Regions from separate parts of the Alishewanella maricola genome, predicted to be linked through region 1. Evidence: predicted binding sites of a transcription regulator. Region 1 holds the regulator's gene; each other region holds the start of a gene.
What was found. Region 1 encodes FNR, which switches genes on or off when oxygen is low (the NO sensors DNR and NnrR bind a similar motif). Its sites were predicted from a motif close to TTGATCTAGATCAA; they were not measured.
Positions count from the first base shown of each region.

Region 2: the regulator FNR is predicted to act here: its motif matches at 2,593-2,606, upstream of JAO78_RS04815 (cytochrome b562).
Region 3: the regulator FNR is predicted to act here: its motif matches at 2,596-2,609, upstream of ccmA (cytochrome c biogenesis heme-transporting ATPase CcmA).

Region 1 is NZ_JAEINI020000004.1:340,924-345,499, forward strand. Features, by position in the region: gene ttcA (tRNA 2-thiocytidine(32) synthetase TtcA) at 1-840, opposite strand, end outside; gene uspE (universal stress protein UspE) at 909-1,841, opposite strand; gene fnr (fumarate/nitrate reduction transcriptional regulator Fnr) at 1,939-2,643, opposite strand; gene JAO78_RS08670 (sulfite exporter TauE/SafE family protein) at 2,679-3,353, opposite strand; gene ccoS (cbb3-type cytochrome oxidase assembly protein CcoS) at 3,343-3,522, opposite strand; gene JAO78_RS08680 (heavy metal translocating P-type ATPase) at 3,519-4,576, opposite strand, start outside.
Region 2 is NZ_JAEINI020000002.1:303,074-307,649, forward strand. Features, by position in the region: gene JAO78_RS04795 (HAD family hydrolase) at 1-300, opposite strand, end outside; gene JAO78_RS04800 (YebC/PmpR family DNA-binding transcriptional regulator) at 432-1,130, shown strand; gene JAO78_RS04805 (hypothetical protein) at 1,183-1,362, opposite strand; gene JAO78_RS04810 (general stress protein CsbD) at 1,605-1,802, opposite strand; gene JAO78_RS04815 (cytochrome b562) at 1,976-2,374, opposite strand; gene JAO78_RS04820 (dipeptidase) at 2,866-4,071, shown strand; gene bdpA (BAR domain-like protein A BdpA) at 4,143-4,576, opposite strand, start outside.
Region 3 is NZ_JAEINI020000002.1:271,886-276,461, reverse strand. Features, by position in the region: gene JAO78_RS04665 (flagellar hook-length control protein FliK) at 1-2,504, opposite strand, end outside; gene ccmA (cytochrome c biogenesis heme-transporting ATPase CcmA) at 2,695-3,354, shown strand; gene ccmB (heme exporter protein CcmB) at 3,348-4,013, shown strand; gene JAO78_RS04650 (heme ABC transporter permease) at 4,015-4,576, shown strand, end outside.

The sequences.
Region 1 (4,576 bases):
CGCTTTATCAAATGCTAAATCACCCTCAGTCGCTAAAGCGTCGCCCTTCGTCAGCCCTGCGAAATTAAACAGCGATTTATCTGCTAAATGTGATGGCACGATGTTTTGCATGGCTTGAAACATGGTCTCGATGCGCCCAGGAAAGCGTTTATCCCAATCTTGCAGCATTTCTTTGACCACTTGGCGCTGCAGGCCGTCTTGTGAGCCACAAAGGTTACAAGGGATGATCGGAAACTCACGCGCGACAGCGTATTTTTCAATGTCTTTTTCTTTGCAATAAGCTAAAGGTCGGATCACGATATGTTCACCGTTGTCACTGACCAGTTTAGGCGGCATCGACTTCATCTTGCCACCATAAAACATGTTTAAAAACAGGGTTTCAAGCATATCATCACGATGATGGCCTAACGCAATTTTAGTGGCGCCCAGCTCTTTTGCAGTACGATATAAAATGCCCCGGCGCAAACGTGAACACAGCGAACAGGTGGTTTTACCCTCTGGAATTTTATCTTTGACTATCGAGTAGGTATCTTCAGTAACAATCAGATATTCAATACCCAGCTGGTTTAAATACTGAGGTAATACCTCAGCAGGGAAGCCAGGTTGTTTTTGATCGAGGTTAACAGCAATAAGGCTAAAATTTACCGGCGCGGATTGCTGTAAATTCATCAGGATATCGAGCATGGTGTAAGAGTCTTTGCCGCCAGAAAGGCAGACCATGATCTTATCACCTTCTTCAATCATGCCGAAATCAGCAATGGCTTGACCCACACCCCGGCGCAATCTTTTGTGTAATTTGTTCAGATTGTATTGAGCTTTTGCTTGTGCTGCGTGCGACATCAGTAACTACCCGCCAGAAAAAAGGCGCTCATTATACCCAACCTCGCGCCTTTACCAAAGTCTGATAGTTAGCTTTTTTCAAGCGGACAAATAAAGTCAGCCGGTTTCATGGCTAATACATCGCAATCTAGGCGGTCGATGACATGTTCAGCGGTATTACCAATGATCGCCGCGGATAAGCCCGTACGCCCAATAGTGCCGATAATGACCATTTCGGCATCCAGCTTTTTGGCCAGTTTCGGGATCACGTCTTCGGGCATACCTTCTAACACATGACATTGCTCGTTACTAATTTGATGTTTTTCGGCCAGACTTAATATCGCATCTTTATGATGGCGGCGTAGGGTGTCATTGTATTCTTGTGGATTAAACTCGGGGATCTCAATTGCGATATTCACCGGGGTGCCGGGGTAGGCATTGACTAAATGCACCCTAGCATCGAGTAATTGCGACATTTGTTGTGCTTTGTGGATCACTCGTTGATTTAATGACAGGTGATGCTCTTGCTCACTACCCGCATTAACGGCAGCAATGATATTGCCTTTAGCAGGCCAAGCATGATCTTTAACTAACAATACTGGGCAAGGACATTTACGCAAAATATGCCAATCGGTCGGCGTAAAAATCATCGATTTTAAAACATCATGATCATGCGTCCCTTTGATCACCAGATCATAATTATTATCTAAGACGGTTTTCACTACGGCTTCAAAGGGGCGATTGTGCCAAACCACGTGCATTTTGATGTTTAAACCCAAGGCGCTGGGTTGTTCTAAAAAGGTTTTGACCCAAAGCTCGCGATCTTTAATCACCGACTGTTTCATCGATTCGCGCTCGTCACCCGATAACATGGTGGTCATCTCGTAAGAGAATTCATAAACACTAAGAAAAGCGGTCAGTTGACAGCCTTGTTTGCGGGCAAGTTCGATGGCTCTATCGAGCGCTTTTTGCTCATCAGCGCTCGGATCTAAAACCACTAACACATTATTGTAAATAGACATTAAAGCTTCCCTCTTAAGTCAATCAGCTTATCTAAGTGTAGACCAAGATAAGCGATTAATAGGGATTTATGTTTGTGCTATATCAAGTTAAGGGGAGTTAACATTGGCCTGAAAGCGCGGTTAAGCTGGGAGCATCCAAAATGGTGATAAGTTTGCCATCAACTTGAATGATTTCATCTTTGTGCATTTTACTCAGCAAACGGCTGATGGTTTCTACGGTCAAGCCCAAATAATTACCAATGTCGCTGCGGGTCATACTGAGCCGGAAGGCTTTTTCAGAAAAACCACGATTGCCATAACGAGAAGCCAAATGATTTAAAAAAGTTGCCAATTTTTGCTCTGCGGTTTTACGATTTAACAGCAACATCATTTGTTGATCAGATTGAATATCTTGGCTCATTAAACGCATCATTTGCTGGCGTAGTTTAGGTAATTGACTTAACAGATTTTCAAGGTTTTGATAGGGTATTTCACAAATCATACCGGTTTCTAAGGCTTCAGCATAGCTGGCATGTTTTTCAGTATTGATGGCGTCAAAACCAATGACATCGCCAGGTAAATGAAAGCCGGTGATTTGCTGCTCACCTTGTGAGGTGAGCGTAAAGGTTTTAAAAGAACCCGTGCGGATGGCATACAGCGATTTAAGCTCGTTACCGCTTTCAAACAACATATCGCCTTTGTGCAAAGGGCGTTTTCGCTGAATAATATCATCAAGTTTGCTCATTTCTTGCTCACTGAGCGAAAACGGTAAACACAGTTGACTAAAACCGCAATCCTGACAATTTATAGCTGAACGTTGCATCACACACACCCTTTTACCCTTAATAGGGTAACAGCTTAAAAAACTAGTCTATGCAAAGCAAGCCATATTGTGTAAATACCATAAACCGCTAACAATAATGCCGCACTGTAACGAAACCATAATTGGTTTTTTAGTTTGACTAGGCTATTAGCCGCGGAGCCAAATACCAGTAACGCCGGTAAGGTGCCGACGCCAAAAAGTAACATGATCAGTGCACCGCTACTGGCACTGCCGCTGGCTAAACTCCAACTAAGGGTCGAATAAACCAAACCACAAGGCAAAAAGCCCCATAACATGCCATAGCTTAAGGCTTTACCACTGCTATCAAGCGGTAATAAGCGTTTGGTATAAGGTTGGATAAAGCGCCACAAACCTTGCCCTGCGCGCTCTAAGCGTGTTAAACCAAACCAAAGTCTCGCAATATACAGCGCCATCGCCAGCAATAATAAGCCGGCCAATAAACGTAACCCAATAAAAGTGGCCCCGGTAATGCCCATAGCGGTCGCACCAAAATAACCAACAAGGCCACCAAAGCAGGCATAAGTAATCAAGCGGCCAAGGCTTAACAACAGTTGTAAGCGAAACTTTTGCCAAGCACTTTGGGCAGGCATGGCAAATTGTAAGGCGGCAACAATACCACCGCACATGACTAAACAATGGCTGCTGCCTAAAAAGCCAATCAGCAGCGCCGCGACATAATCAATGTTCATCAGGCTTGTTCGGTGGTGTCGCTTTGGGCTTATCTTCGTCGAACAAGATACTTAAGCCTTCTTTTTCTAAATCTTCAAATTGCTTTGAGCGCACCGCCCAAAAGAAGATACCAATGCCAATAGCCACAAACAGGATGGCAATCGGGATCAGTACATAGATAATGCTCATTTTTTCAGTAACCTCAATGAATTGGATACCACTAACAGCGAGCTAAACGACATGCCAATCACGGCAATGTAAGGGGAAACAAAACCCGCAACGGCTAGAGGGATAATAACCAGATTGTAGCCCACTGACCAGCCAAGGTTCTGTTTGATCACCCGGGCGGTTTGTTTGCCACCTTGAAGAAGGTTTTGTAATAAGCGTAAATCGGCTTTTAAAAATACCACATCTGCTTGGTTTTTCGATAAATCGGTGCCAGATTGCACCGCAACTGAAATATGCGCAGCGTTAAAGCTCGGACTATCGTTAATACCGTCACCCAGCATCAGCACTTTGGCACCTGTTGCGATTAATTGTTGGATCTCGGTGACTTTATCTTCAGGGCTGCAGCCTTTGTGCATAAAGTCGAGTTTTAACGCTGCGGTTAATTGTTCTGCTTGTACCGAGTGATCACCGGTTAACATCCCCAGTTTATAGCCTTGCTGCTGAAGTTGCTGAATTAACGCCGTCGCTTCTTCGCGTAATTTATCGACGAGTTGCAACTTGGCTTGCAGTTGGTTATCGAGAGTAAAATACACCTGCCATTCTGGCTCTGCTGGTACGCCACAAAATTGTGCGCTGCCCACTTTGAGTTGCTGGCCTTGCCAACGAGCACGAATACCGGCGCCAATGGCTACCTGTACGTCGTTTAATGTTAGGGGCTGCGTTAAATACGGCGCAAAGGCCCGGGCAATCGGATGCTCAGAATATTGTTCTAAATTGGCCACTAAGTTAAGTAAATCGGTTTCAGCAAGGGCAGGGTTGACCCTGTGCACCTGTTGTAAGCTAAATTTACCTTCAGTTAAGGTGCCGGTTTTATCTACCACGATATGGCTAATGTTGGGTAAAACCTCAAGCACTTGAGCATTTTTAATCAGCACGCCTTGTCGATTTAATCTGGCCAAGGCACAGGTTATCGCCGTGGGGGTCGCTAAGCTAAGGGCGCAAGGGCAGGTGGCAACTAACACCGATAGGGTGACCCAAAATGCGCGGCTAGGATCCCACCAGAAATACCAAAGTA
Region 2 (4,576 bases), on a different contig from region 1:
GGCTTCGCGCATATTGCGCGTTAAAATGGCCAGCGGCAGCTTTTTCTCTATTAGCGCCAGTAGACAGGCCTCGGCTCCTGGCATCCATTGTGCCGCTGCTGCACCGGCATTTTCATGACGACGAATAATCTGATGAGCTCGGTCAGCTTCTGCACCTGGGCCGAGCGTGGCAATATGTTCAAGTAAGGGTGTGCCATGCGGCCAACCCAGATCATCGCAAATTGCTGCAAAATCTAAGCGTGAATCGATCAAGGTACCGTCTAAATCAAAAACCACTGCTTTAATATGAGCCAAGTTCATGGCAGCTCCTCTTGTTAATGCCTTCTTAAACGGCTTATTTGCGAAAAAGATCATGCAGCAGTTGCTAAAAAAGCCTGCTATTCGCTAGACTACCCCACCAATTTTAATTGATAGCTTAACAGGACTTCATTATGGGTGCCCAGTGGAAGAACAAGCATAAAGCAGATGCGGCTAATGCCAGAGGCCGTATTTTTACCAAACTTGCCAAAGAGATTATGGTTGCAGCTCGTAACGGGGCCGATCCAGCAATGAATGCCAAGTTGCGTTCAGCCATTGAAATTGCGAAAAAAGCATCTATGCCAAAAGAAACCCTAGAGCGTGCCATTAAAAAAGGCGCCGGTTTACTCGATGGCCCAGTGAATTATGAAACAGTGGTATATGAAGGCTTTGCGCCACATCAGGTTCCGGTTATTGTTGAATGTTTAACGGACAACAAAAACCGCAGTGCCATGAGTATGCGTATTTTATTTCGTAAAGGGCAATTAGGAGGCGCGGGCTCGGTATCCTGGGACTTTAAACACTTAGGACAAATTGAAGCCGTAGCCAGTAGTGCCGATGCCGATATGGAGCTGGCCGCGATTGAAGCCGGTGCACAAGATTTTGAAGAAGGTGAAGACGGTGAAGTGATCTTCCTAACTGAACTTACCGATCTTGATTTAGTGGCAAAAGCCCTACCCGACTTTGGTTATGAAGTGCATTCAGCCAAATTAGTCTATCGTGCTAATAACCCGCTGAGCTTAGATGACGAGGCCCGTGCTGAGGTTGAAGCCTTTTTAGATGCTATTGATAATGATGATGACGTACAAAACGTCTACGTCGGTTTAGCCTAATAAATAGGCTGAGCAGTACACCAAAATGTCACTGCTCAGCCCAGCTCGCACATTAATTATACCCCAGTTCAGCACAGCACTCGATATCCAACTCTGCTAACGGCTGCGGCCTTAATTGCTGTTGCTTTTGCCACACTAAACTTAGTGACGTAATGGCTTTCGCTTGCTGCTGTCTATCTACTTGTTGATGCTCTCGCTCGGCAGCATGCGCTTTATGTTGGTTGGCTTTCATGGCTTTTTCCTCATCAATTTATGGCTTTATCGGTTACCCGATATTCTAAGCCTAGTGCAAATAAACTGACTCTGCCCTGAATCAAATCAATAAAATCAATTAATTGCCTTAAAGTGATTAAGCACAGATGCCGTATCCGTCTGATTATTAGTTTAAAAATACATTTATGAGGTGGTCTGAAAAAAGCTAGATAAAAAATAAAACCCAGTAGCAAAGGCTGCTACTGGGGTGAATAAAAGTGGTTAGAGACTATCAAAGAACGCTTGCACCCGTTGACGGGCATCGTCTTCTTCCAGATTGTAGCGCTCTTGCACTAACGCTGTGAGATACTCAGGGTTGTTGCGGGTCAGTTCAAGCTCAGCATAACTGATCTTATCCCACTCACATTTGACCTGTGCTCGCACACTGCTCCATTGGCTTTCGGCAAAGATTGAACTCATAGCATCGTCCTCGCTTATCATGACGCCGCTCAAGAAGTGCTGGCAGCGTCAAGTTAAGTATAGGCGAACTTTGTCAAACCGTGGCTCAGCAGAGGCTAGCAAACGCGTTGAAACTAACCCTTTGCAACTAAAACATCAGATTAATCTAAAGCACTTTCAGCATCTTGATGCCTTTAATATTTTCCAAAAATTAATTGCCAGAAACTGAATTTGCGCTCTTTATGGTACTGCTTTTTTAATTGTTCAATTTGCTGTAAATGCTGTTTTAACTTAGGCAAGTCATCTGCGGTAACCGCGGCTTTAGCCAGCGCCAACTCGGCCAATACCTTGTCTAAGCCTTCGTTGTATACTTCGGCTTTGTCAGAGGGCAGTGGCGCTTGTTTAGCCTGCTGCACCAGCTTTTGTAACTTTTCAACAAAAGGTAAGGCTTCTGCTGTTGTGCTCGCTTCAGAAGCTTGTTTGTGGGCAAAACCCATAGTTTTCATGGTTCGTTCTAAATTAACCGGCTCTTTTGCCAGTAAAGACTGACTGCTTACCGCAAGCAACATTGCTAATAGGGCTGTTTTAATCATGACATTCTCTCAAATCTGATAATACTTTGCAGTATACCTTATTCTGTCAGGCTAATCATGATTGCACCGCCACCCAGTGCAGCAGCAGAGGGTTCGTTTGAAACGTTAAGCGCAAACCTTGGAAAGCTGCCTTGACAGCAGTGTCACGCGCTGGTTGCGGGGCGAGCTTGAAAAAAGAAGCTTGTAGGTTTAATGCCAGTCAGTTAAGCATGACCTGTTTGCTCTAAATCAACCGTTGAAGGCCATGGATGGCCGGAATCGAGCCTCAGGGATGATTCATGGCGTGTTGATGTGAGCAAACTGCGACATGCTAAATACAATTCACTCGCGCAATTTATTCGCGCATAAAGCACTGACCAACCCGTGCAGACTGAACGCAATAACACACTACAATCAGCGCTGATATTGGCATATTGGTCGGATAGTGCTTGTCGACAGCCAAAAAAACTGGTGAGATGAAATTTGGTGTATCCAACAATAAGAGACAACGAATGAAATTTCAATTAAGTGCTATGGCCATACTCTGTAGCACCTTGCTGTTAAGTAGCTGTGCCCAAACCTTGCAAACCACTAATAAACCCTTAACTGAGCTAACCCCCGCCGATCGCGTAGCGCAGCAATATATTATTGTTGATACCCATATCGATGTTCCTTATCGACTCCATAAAAAATGGGAAGATGTGTCAGTTGCCACGGCTAACGGCGAATTTGACTACCCTCGGGCAAAACAAGGGGGGTTAAATGCTCCCTTTATGTCTATTTACATTCCCGCATCCTACGAGCGCACTGGTGGAGGTTACCAACTGGCCAATCAGCTGATTGATAGTATGGAAGCCCTGGTTGCACGCGCCCCGGATAAATTTGCCATGGCCAGTAGCACACAGCAGGTATTAGCACAATTTGGCAGCGGCAAAATTTCTTTAGCCATGGGGATGGAAAATGGCACGCCGATCGAGGGTAAATTAGAAAACTTACAGCATTTCTATCAGCGTGGTGTGCGTTACATCACGCTAGCCCACTCTGAAAGTAATCATATTTCGGACTCGAGTTATGACATCCGTCGCCGCTGGCAAGGCTTAAGCCCGTTTGGCAAAGAGTTGGTAGTGGCGATGAACAATATCGGTATGATGATTGATATTTCGCACGTATCAGATGATGCCTTTTATCAGGCCGTGGCTATCAGTAAAGTACCGGTAATTGCCTCGCATTCGTCACTGCGCAGCTATACACCTGACTTTGAGCGCAATATGGATGACGATATGTTAAAAGCGCTGGCCAAAAATGGTGGCGTGATCCAAATTAACTTTGGTTCATCCTTCGTTACACGCCAAGCCAATCAATATAACGCCTTACGTAAAGCGGCTGCGCAACAGGCGGGCGTGGAAGATAATCAAGCATTTCGTGAAGCTTACAGCAAAACCCATCCTTATCCGTTTGCAACATTAGACACCGTGCTGGACCATATCGACCATGTGGTAAAGTTAGTGGGTATTAACCATGTGGGTATCGGTTCGGATTACGATGGCGTCGGCGATTCGCTGCCCATCGGTTTAAAAGACGTGGCCAGCTACCCAAACTTGATTGCAGGTTTATTTAAACGCGGTTACAGCGAAGAAGATATCGTGAAAATTTTATCAGGTAACCTGATGCGCGTTTGGGCAGAAGTAGAAGCTTATGCGGCTAAACAAGCCAGCTAACGGTTAACCTAGTCATCATGTCAGGCCCTTACAACCAAGGGCCTTTTTTATCTGCAACTTGCCACTCGTGCTTACAAATAGGCGCGACTAAACGAGTCTTTCGATTGTTTTAAGTAATCACGCGCTTTACGAGCGTGCGTTTCCCACACTTCTTTGTCGGTTTTTTCAGTAAAGGGGTTTTGTTCAGCCGCTACTGAGCGCTCAAAACGTTCATAGTAGGTCAACATCGCTGAAGTGATCTGGTTAAAATTGTCTTTATAACGCTGCATACCATCGAGTAACTCGGAGGTTTTTAAGACAAAACGGATCAATTCAGTATTGCTACCATCGCTTAAATAACTGCCCGCTTTTAAACTGATGTTGCCGGCCACCGCTGCTCCTAGCTTTTGTCGTATCGCTTCATCTTTACTAAGCACCTTACTAATATTCTCTTTGGATGCCACCACACTGGCATGCAATAACGTATCGCGTAAATGCCGGTCGAGATCGCGCCTGAAGTTATCAA
Region 3 (4,576 bases), on a different contig from region 1:
AAGATCGGTAAAAACTTTTGCGCTTGCTGTAATGCTTGCGGTTGATCGGTATAAAACTGTAATTGCACATCGTCGTCTTGCAACTTGGCCACGGCTAATAATTGGCCCTTATCGGCTAAGTCAAATTTCATGGTTAACTGCCAAAAGCGCTGTTTTTGTTGGCTGTCTTTTTGCTCGCGTTCTTTTTGTTCTAACAAAATTTGGCTAATTCGGCTTTCTTGTTGCTGCTGCAAGGCTAACGGGATCAGCCATTGCTGCACATTTGCTGGCACTTCAGCGTTTTGTAGTTGTGCCAATTGCAAAGCACTACTGTGGCTGCCGAGTGCTCGTAGTAAGTTAGAGGCTTGCGCCGGTTCAAGCTGCCCGATATTTTGCGCTAAACGCTGCGCCGTTGGCTCACGTAATGGTCCCGAGGGTTGCTTTAACAAGTGCCCTAATAATAATTGAATGGCCACAGCCAAGGTGCCGGCCGAGGTGGTCATATTAGGTTGGCTTTGTAAAGGTTGAAAGTTTAACGCTGCTTGCAGTTGTTCTTGTACTTGAGGCGGTGTTAATACCTTAGTGCCATCCGGCTGAGCTTGGCGCAGTAGGTTAAACACTTGCTGTACCTCGGCAGGTAAGTCTGGCAGGCTACTTAAGGTGGCTGGCGCACTTTGTAATAAAGGTAATAATTGCCGCCAGTGTGTATTGCTGACATCGGTTGGCTGTAACTTTGTCACGGTGGAGGCTGCAGGGGCGGGCTGCGCACCTAACGGCAGAGGTTTGGCAAACTGCTGGCTGGCGAGCTGAATTTTGTGTTCACTGACAAGCGGCTGCACGCTTAATTGCCACGAGGTAGCAGTGCTGTTGGTCAAATTAGCCCCTGCCGTTGCGTGGAGCTGTTGCTGCGCTAAACTAGCATTGGTGGTTTTATTGTTATTAGCGGGTGGCAATAATATCAGCGATAAATGTTTGGCAATACTGTTACTGGTGGCTGAGCGGGCGTTTAACGGCTGCGCAAGCGGCTCGCCCGCTAATTGGGTGATGGTTTCACCGCGCAGCAAGCTTTGTTGCAAGGCGGCTAATTGTTTGGGATTTTGCAGTAATTTTGCTTGTTTCGCTGTTAGCGGAATGTTCTCTGGTAAGCCGCTTAATACCTTGATATGAATTTCTATTGTGCCGGGTTTGGTTTCTTTAAAACTTAACTGTAAGGGCAAATCGCTTGGAATGGCAGAGAGTTGTTTGGCTGCCAGCGTCAGTGGCAATTGCAGTAAGCCTTGTGCTGTTTGCACAATAAATTGAGCGCTTTGGCCGGTTAACTGTAATTTAGCCAAATAGGGTTGCCCTGCTTGCAGTTTTGGCATGCTTTCGCTGTTTTGACCAAACTGGCTGAGGATCTTATCAACAATCGCAGTTTTCATCGGTTCCTCTTGTAACGGGGTATTAGGCATTACGCCGGCGGACACCTTCGCGCTGGGCTGGCTTAATTGCGTTTGTGTTGCTGCCGTTGCTGCCAAGTGTGTTGCCGTACTTTTTTGTGATGAGTCATCGGGTTTGTTCTGGGGTTGCGTGCTGCCCAAGGTTAATTGGCTACCATCAGACAAGCTAAGTTGCAGTGGCCGGTTCAGTGCACTGCCTGGCAGTTGAAATTGGCCTAAATCTTTTAACGGTTGTATGAGTAACACCCAACTCGCTCGCTCAGTGGCATGGTTGGGTGTGGCTTGAGTAACCAAAGGTTGTAGCAATAGCTTTAATTGCTGGCGCTCAGGCGGGCTAAGGTTGAGTACTTGGTTATTCAGTTGCAACAGCGGGCTTGTCGTTTGTAATTGTTGAAACACCGAAATCTGCACGGCAGCTTGTTGTAAAGCGAGCTGTAGCTTGGGGCTTAGCGTTTGAAATACCGCTGCGTTTTGCAGGTTAGCCATCGCCGCTCTCTGGCTTGGCGTATGGGTTGTTAGCGTGTTAGCCGCTTGGCTGTTGTTATTTGCCGAAAGGTTAGTGTTATTGCTGCTTGGCAAAGCGCGCTGCGCCGATGAAGCGGCACTGACAATCGGTAACTTGACCAATTGTAATGTGGCTAATTGCGCGGCGAGGGGCGGGGTAACCGCTTGGCCAGCCAAATAATTAAGCGGTTTGCCACTGGCTAATTGTGCACTCACTTGGTTTAGCTGCTCAGGTTGCAGTAACAAAGTGGTTTGTGCGGCCGTTAATTGTTGTGCTTGCGGGTTACCTTGCCACTGCATCACGCGTACGTTCAAGTTGTCGGGCGTTGTCGCATTAAAACTCAGTTGCAGCGGCACATTCAGCGGTAACGGGGGTAGCGCAGATAAAGCAAGCCGTTGTAAGCCTTGCTGGCTTTGCAGTAATAATTGCTGTGTCGCATTGGGGGTGTTATGGGTATGGCTTGTGACCACCATTGCCGTATAGGGCACGGCGCTGGCAAGCTTAATCGCACCACTGTTCACTGCCGTTTGTGGGTTTAAGCTGGTGTTTGTGGTTAGCTGGCCAAAATTAAAGGGTAACATCACGCTCTCAAGGTTCTGTGGGTTAAAGCCGCTTTCGTTAACAGTGATTATTGAACTGTAAGCGGCACTTGCCGACAAGTTGTGCAAATAGCTGATTTGAATCAAGCTTACTAAGCGGTTCTGATTCGTATTCTGGCGGCATTATGCTACTATGCGCGCAATTTTGTTGGTCGTCGATAGTTAGAGGACTGTGAATATAGCACAACCCACCTTTGCTGTTACTGCCCCTATTTTGCTCGATGCCGCTAATTTAAGCTGCGTAAAGCAAGATCGCGTGCTGTTTGAGCAGCTGTCGTTACACTTAAAACCGGGCGAACTTTTGCAGATTAAAGGCAAAAATGGCGCCGGTAAAAGCTCATTGCTGCGAATTCTATCTGGCTTGGCACAACCCGATGAAGGCCAACTGCAGTATTTAGCTCAACCCTTACCTGCCGCGTTAAGCGATTACGCCGCCAACTTATGTTTTATCGGCCATCAGAGCGGTATTCATGAGCAATTAACGGCAATTGAAAATTTACAATTTTGGCAAGCGGCTAGCGATCTGCATATTCAAGACGAATTTACGTTACTGGCAGAATTAGGTTTAGCCGGTTTAGAAGATATTCCTTGTCGCATGCTGTCTGCCGGCCAACAGCGTCGGGTATCCTTAGCCCGGCTTTGGGCCACCTCTGCGCAAATTTGGATCCTCGACGAACCTTTTACGGCATTAGATCAATCAGCGATTGTCAGTTTACAACAACACTTTATTGCGCATTTACAGCGCGGCGGCGCGATAATCTTAACGACCCATCAACCGCTCAGCATCGAATATCATGCCTTGCGCGCGTTAGAGATCCATTATCGATGGTAAAATTTAGCATTTTTTTACAGCGCGAATTACGTTTACTGGCTCGGCAAAAAGCAGATTGGCTGAATCCTGTGTTGTTTTTTATTATCGTGCTAACTCTGTTTCCATTAGGGGTTGGCCCAGAGCCGAATATGCTGCGTATAATGGCACCAGGGATAGTTTGGATTGCCGCGCTATTAAGCGTGCTATTAGCGGCCGAGCGACTGTTTAAAGACGACTATCGCAATGGGGTGATCGAGCAATTAGTAGCGGCGCAGCAGGCATTAATGCCGTTTGTGCTGGCGAAGATTACCGCGAATTGGTTAAGTACCGGTTTGCCGTTATTACTGTTATCACCGCTAGTGGCTTTGTTGCTGAATATGCAAGGGGCCTCCCTAGAAGCGATGGCGCTAACGTTATTACTGGGTACTCCGGTGCTGAGCTTACTCAGCGTGTTAGGGGCGGGTATCACGGTCTCTGCGGATAAAGGTGGGATCTTACTGGCATTGGTTATTCTGCCGTTATATATCCCGCTATTAATTTTTGCGAGTGCCGCCATTGAAGCGGCCAGTATTGGTTTAGGTTTTACTGGGCAGATTGCCATCTTATTGGCAATGTTTTTGTTCTCGCTGGCCTTGGTGCCTATGGCCGTGTGCAGCGCTTTAAAGATAAATGTGAGCTGATATGTTTAAGTGGTTAGATCCGTTAGCAAAACCGGAAACGCTATATCATTTTTGTGGCAAGTTAACGCCGTGGTTAATGAGTAGTGCCTTGTTTACCTTGTTGTTGGGTAATATTTGGGGCTTAGGCTTTACCCCCACTGATTATCAGCAAGGAGACAGTTATCGCATCATTCATATTCATGTGCCGTCGGCCATTATGTCGATGGGCGCTTATATGGCGATGGCCATCGCAGCCTTTACTGCCTTGGTGTGGCAAATCAAAACGGCCCAGTGGGCAGTATTAGCTATCGCGCCGATTGGTGCGGTGTACACGGCCATCGCCTTGCTAACCGGTATGGCCTGGGGTAAACCCATGTGGGGCGCGTGGTGGGTATGGGATGCCCGTTTAACTTCTGAACTTATTCTATTGTTTTTATATTTTGGCGTAATGGCGCTACATGGGGCTTTTTCAGAGCGACAAACTGGCGCTAAAGTGGCCAGTTTATTGGCGGTTGTTGGCGTGATTAACTTACCTATCATCCATTTTTCGGTAGAGTGGTGGAACACCCTGCACCAAGGTGCCA